DNA from 2 places in the Aequoribacter fuscus genome. Region 2 is predicted to be linked to the other one. Evidence: predicted binding sites of a transcription regulator. Region 2 holds the regulator's gene; the other holds the start of a gene.

Region 1 (3,209 bases), 720 kb from region 2:
CTGCTCAAGCATTTTGACCACGTCTTCAGCAACGGCGTATTCCAAGGGCAGAATATCGGTTTCCTGAATAGCCGACTGATCCATCTGCGAGATCAAATCATTGATACGGGAAATATTGGAAGCCAAGTCTGAAATGACGATTGCGTTACTGGGCGTATACGCGGCCATATGGGCTTGCTGCGGTACCAAGGGCCGCAATACCGGGATCAACTTAGCGGCACTGATGTTTTCCAAACGAATGACTTGGGTGACGTACTCGCCCGCCGGTGTCGAATCGTTTTGCGATGGATCCGTCACTGCTACTGGGCTCGAGCGCGCGTCTTTATTTTGAACAATACGAATGACGTCGCCCGACCGAACGGCGGTATAACCGTGAACATCTAGAATCGACAAAAACAGGCTGTACAGCTCGGTCGTTTTGATGGGCTTACTGGACACGACTTTGACCTTACCCTTCACTTGCGGGTCGACAATGATGGTCGTGTCGGTTACTTCGGCAACAAACTTGATGAGCTCCTGTATGTCGGTGTCTTTCAAATTCACCGTATATTCTTGAGCGTTCACTGCAGGGACGGCGAGTAACATGCACATACCCAGTGCCGTTGCCACTGCCTGCAAGGGCTTGCGTACGCCGATGAATCGAAAACTGCGGTTTACCATTCTTATCACCTATAAATCAGGGACGATCACCGCCCACTTGCACGGTAAGGTTCATTGGCGAGCCCCCCCGTTGAATTACAAAATTTGCTTCACTTGCGCTTTTCAGCATTTGATACAGCACCAGAGCATTGCTCGGGTCTGACAAACTCAACCCATTGACCTCGGTCACAACATCGCCAGGACGAAACCCTAGCGCTTGAAACTCTTCACCCTTGGGCCCGGGAGATACTCGGTACCCTGCCAACTGTCCATCGGCACTGCGCACCGCCGCCACCGAGACAAGTTCCGACAAAGACTCTGGGTTATCGTAATACCGATCACGTTTTCTCGCATCCAGCCGCGCTTGGCGCTCGGCGCGTGCCAAATCACGCTCGTTGGGTTCATTCGCGTCGGAGGTCGGCGCAGGATTGGGCGCTTGCGTGGGTTGACGTACCGCGGGCTTCGCAGTCGACATCAGACGCTTGGCCAAGGCACTTTCATCGTAGAGCTTTAACAGCTCATAGGTGCCGTTATTGTCCAACACCACGCGGTCTGGCAAGACCTTGGCAAGAGAGACGCGTCCGCTCACAGGCAAGGCATCGCCCACTCGATAAATCGATTGGTCCTGACGGTACTGAATAATGGCCTGGCCCAAGCCATCACTGCGAGCCGCTAGCACACCCACTAATACGAGGTCGAGGCGTGTTTCTTTGGCGCCGTCTTCAATACCAACCGCCGGGGCCGCAACCACCGCGGGCGCTGCACTTGCGTTGGCTTCACCGAATAAGTGCCACGCTTTCATCGCATCGATATCAACAGTGACTGGGGACGTGTCGACTGCATCGACGACGACAGTGGGTGCGGGCACCTCAATATTCGTGTCGACGAACAACCAAGGGACTTTCGCCAGATTGAGTCCCACCCAAACTAACGCTGAAGCGATAATCGCTAGGCGCAAACGAGCCAACACAAGATCCTGAGAAAGCCATCTCATTGCAGTAGTCAGGGCCTGTGGAAACTGCGCATTCGTCATTATGGTGTGTCTTGCCGCCTCTGTTGCTCGATTGTAACGCTAAACGCCTCAGTCTATCGAACAAATACGACAAAATGACGACAGCCTTGCGTTGAAGTGTCCCGCTTGGGACTCAGCAGAGTCTATCGACTCTAGCGCAAGGTTGCCAGATCAGAATGCTTCGAGATAACACGGTACATTTCAGGAATCTGCTCGACGCTATTCGCAGAGCAATTCAGGTCGCGCAATAGGCCATCCTTCAGACGATAAATCCAGCCGTGGACGTCCAACTGCTGCCCCCGAGCCCAGGCGTTTTGCACAATCGTCGTTCGGCACACATTGGCCACCTGACTCATCACGTTCAGCTCGCACAATAGGTCGACTTTTTCGTCGTCGCTGTCCAGAGCATCAAACTTTTCTTGGTGCGCAAACTGCACGTCTTTGATGTTGCGCAACCAATTATCGATCATACCATTATCGGCATCTTCGTAGGCCGCTCGCACGCCACCACAGTTGTAGTGCCCAACCACCAAAACATGTTTAACTTTGAGCACATCGACTGCGTACTGCAACACCGTCAGGCAATTGAAGTCGGTGTGAACCACCATATTGGCGACATTTCGATGCACAAACACTTCACCCGGTAACAAGCCGACGATTTGGTTGGCAGGTACCCTGGAATCCGAACAACCAATCCACAGGTATTCAGGACTTTGCTGGGCGGCAAGTTTAGCGAAGAAGTCTGGGTCAGCTTCATGGACTTCGCGCGCCCATTCTCGGTTGTTGCGAAACAACTCTGTAATACTCGTTCGACTCATAACACCCCCAGAAAGAATGGCACCATTCTAAAGCGAAGTAGGATGCAGTCCAAGCAAATCACACCTAACGCGACAACGTCACCTTGCAAAGCTTGCCAAAAAGCCCTATTGTTCGCCGCACTTAGGGGTGGCTTTGGCCTGAGATACTGCGGTAAACCCTTAGAACCTGATCCGGTTAGAACCGGCGTAGGGAAAGTGCAGATGGTTCCAAGCTTCTCACCTCACCTTCTCCCGGTTCTCTCTTTAGCCAACACGGGAGAGACCTAATGAAAAACTGCAAAACTCGCTTAACAAGCGCCATTCTGCTCACTGGCGTCGCGCTCGCGCAGGCCGATAATCCGCTGGAAGAAATTATTGTGACCGCGGAACATCGCGACTATTCCATCTCACAAACGGCAACGAGCGTCAGTGTGGTTACCGCCAGCCAGCTTGCTAGCCGAAGCGCTTTGCACCTTGAGGATGTGATGCGCCAAATCCCCAACCTAAATGCGGCCAGTGGTGCCTCACGCAACCGCTATTTTCAGATTCGCGGCATCGGCGAACGCAGTCAGTATCAGGAGCCGATTAATCCATCGGTAGGCTTACTGGTCGACGGCATGGATTTTAGCGGACTGGGCTTGAGCGCGAGCACGCTCGATATCGAGCAGATAGAGGTACTGCGCGGCCCACAAGGCACCTTGCACGGCGCTAACGCCATTGCCGGCCTAATTTCCATTCAGTCTGCCCAACCCAGCCATGAG
Region 2 (3,209 bases):
TGAGTTGCACCAGTGGGTTCTGCCAGTGGACGAAGACCGCCACAGCGTCGACGCCAATCACAACCTCGGTGACATCGTACCCGTATTCTTGCCGAAACCTCAGCTTTTCCGCAGGTGACATACGCCGACTCATGGGTCCGAGACTCGCAGTGCCTTCTTGCAACGCGGGTGGCGCCGTACTTGAACCATTAGCCTGCACCTGCATCACAACATCGGGGTACTTCTGGTTAAACACCCTCGCCAGGCGAGTCATAACACCACCCATGGTATCAGAGCCTACACTTGAAAGTTTGACCACTGGAGTAGCCGCATGAGCAACCTCGACGCTCAACGCAAAGATCAGTAGCGCAATGAACTTGCTAGCGAAAATATTACGATAAGCGAACATAGCACGTGTCATAAAATCAGACGTCGCGATTCATTCTATGGAAGCTCAAGCTAAAACAACTGCCCGCACCGAGTTCCGACTCGATTTTCAGTTGCGCCTCGTGGCTGGCTGCGACATGCTTAACGATCGCAAGGCCCAGGCCCGTGCCACCTCCAGCAAAGGAGCGCGATTCATCGACACGATAGAAACGCTCGGTGAGGCGCGGAATATGTTCTTCCGCAATCCCCAAACCTTGATCGCAGACCTCAATGCACAGTGCGTCCTCTGTTTCACGTAAGGTTAAGGATACCGGCTTTCCCTCTGGCGAATACTTGAGCGCATTCACTACCAAATTACTGAGCGCACTAAACAACTCCCGGTAGTCTCCCTCAATTTTCGCATTTCGAACGGCGCACTTATACTCGATGGTTCGAGATGGATACCCTCCCCTCAAATCTTCCACTACTTCGCCGCATAGGGCGACTACGTTCACCTGCTCGCGCACTCGTTTTTTTGTTGCCGTCGCCTCAATCTTTGACAGCCACAACAAATCCCGCACTAGATTTTCCATGCGCTGTGACTGCTGAGCCATCTGTTCAAGGGGTTTTATCAACGCAGCCGGCAGCATTTCCGATTGCGATAACAGGGTATCCAAATAACCCGATATCACCGTAAGTGGCGTTCGAAGCTCGTGTGATACATTGCCGACAAAGTCCTGACGCGTCTGTTCTATCTGCACCAGCTGTGTAACGTCCCGTACCAGTATGAGGCGATCCCCGATGCCAAAGGAGCTGACTTCCACTTGCAGATGTCGCGCAGGAAAATCGTTGGTGCTGAACGTCAGAGGTTCAGTATAGTCGCCCACGATCATGTAACTGGAAAACTCAGGATAACGCACTAAGCTTAACAAGTTTTGACCTTTATCTTGCGGATAGCGTAAACCCAATAGGTACTCCGCAGAGCTATTGCTCCACTCGATCAAACCTTTCTGGTCGATGAGTAGCGCACCATCGCGCAGAGAGCGAAAAGAATCACGAAGGTAATCAACCGTGTGCTGAAGGCGTGATCGCGCGTCTCGGTTGTGGCGTTGTATTGCATACATCTGGTCCAGCATCATTCCCCAGATACCCGAGCCCTCGGGAGGCTCTGATTCGGGGTGATCGATCCACTGCAATACCCTGCGAAGCTGCCATAAGTAACCGAACACAAAAAACAGCAAAACGACCGTTAACGCTTCGGCCGTCGCGCCAATCACCCAACCAATCGCAGCGGCGATCAGTAGCAGCAGAACAAGGGTTTGAAGCTCTTTGTACCACCGCCCTACTGCACGCATAAAGTCTAAATTCCAGGCGGAGAAAAGCGATAACCCGTACCGCGTACGGTCTGAATAAAGTGGCTGCAATCACCCATGTCGTTCTGCAACGCTTTACGTAAGCGACGAATGTGGACATCCACCGTACGTTCCTCGACATAGACATTACCGCCCCATACCTGATCGAGTAGCTGACTGCGTGTATAGGCGCGTTCTGGATGCGACATAAAAAAAGACAATAGTTTAAATTCAGTCGGTCCCATCGCGAGCGGTTCACCCGCGAGGAACACCCGGTGGCTACTCATGTCTAAGACTAACTCGCCCGCCTCAATCCTCTCGGACGAAGGCATGGCGCCACTGCGACGTAGCAACGCTCGGATTCTGGCAATCAGCTCACGTGGGGCAAAAGGCTTGGTGATGTAGTCATCCGCGCCGACGTCCAAACCCTGAATAACATTGTCCTCCGAGGTCTTTGCCGTCAGCATGATCACTGGAATTTCTTCAGTGAGCTTATCGCGTTTGAGTCGTCGAAGTAGTTCAATACCGCTGCCACCGGGTAGCATCCAATCCAGTAGGACAATGTCTGGGCGACGGTCAATGATAATTGCGTGTGCGTCCATGATGTTATCGGCTTCGATGCAGCGCAAATCGGCGATTTCCAGGGCCATACGCAACATATCCCGGATAGCGACCTCGTCTTCTACAACCAATACTGAACAATTCTTCACGGCAATAACTCCTTGCGCGGATACTGTAATATTGCAACATTATCGCGTGCAAGGCATGACAATTCTGTGACAAAGTGAAATAAAAATGACTGTTACGTTAAAACCAGTCGAACCAGCCTTTATTCGCAGCATCGAGACGACTCTTGCACCCCTGCAGTTGCGTCCTGTACCGCCCAGCGCGAGCGTGAACTTTATTGGCTACACCGACTAGCCACGCTTTAGATTTATACGTTCCTCTTGCGTAGCCACCCTGCCCCTCATGGTAATTAAGATACAGTGCTCTTGCATCGGTTGCTGAAACGCCGTTCTCTTTATACGAGAGCTTGTTGTACCATCCGATAAAATCAATGGCGTCATCAAACTCGTCGCGGTCGGCGCCGTAGGCACCCGCATCACGTTTATATCGCTCCCAAGTACCCGTCAGTGCCTGAGAATAACCGTAGGCGTTTGACGGCCGAAAACCGGGAATAAAACCAAGAATTTTTTTGCGGGGAGGCTTTGCTTTTGCCTCAAACTTTGACTCTTGGTGCACAATCGCCATCATGGTGGGAATATCAGCATCCCAACGTTTTGCTGATTTTTTTGCGCTTTTGTACCAGCCTTTTTTTTCGTCAAAAATAGCGCAAATATTGTCCAAATCGCTCGGAGGTGCGGTCGTACACCCCGCGATGACGATGAGTACTAAGCTAAATCCAAGCCGACTTACGCGCGAGAAATTCATCTTCGTTTATTACCTCCACACCCAAAGCTTGCGCTTTTGCGAGCTTACTCCCTGCCCCAGGTCCTGCAAGCAACACTGTGG

The links. Region 2 encodes PhoB, which activates phosphate uptake and scavenging genes when phosphate is short. Its sites were predicted from a motif close to TGTCATAAANNTGTAACA; they were not measured.
Region 1: a site for PhoB is predicted at 1,738-1,755, ahead of gspC (type II secretion system protein GspC). Genes of this name have one in related genera too.

The regions. Positions count from the first base shown of each region.
Region 1 covers NZ_CP036423.1:2,355,077-2,358,285, forward strand. Annotated here, with positions in the region: gene gspD (type II secretion system secretin GspD) at 1-660, opposite strand, end outside; gene gspC (type II secretion system protein GspC) at 677-1,633, opposite strand; gene can (carbonate dehydratase) at 1,804-2,469, opposite strand; TPP riboswitch at 2,583-2,679, shown strand; gene EYZ66_RS10555 (TonB-dependent receptor) at 2,736-3,209, shown strand, end outside.
Region 2 covers NZ_CP036423.1:1,632,620-1,635,828, forward strand. Annotated here, with positions in the region: gene EYZ66_RS07370 (PstS family phosphate ABC transporter substrate-binding protein) at 1-388, opposite strand, end outside; gene phoR (phosphate regulon sensor histidine kinase PhoR) at 405-1,700, opposite strand; gene phoB (phosphate regulon transcriptional regulator PhoB) at 1,706-2,407, opposite strand; gene EYZ66_RS07385 (transglycosylase SLT domain-containing protein) at 2,505-3,128, opposite strand; gene ligA (NAD-dependent DNA ligase LigA) at 3,094-3,209, opposite strand, start outside.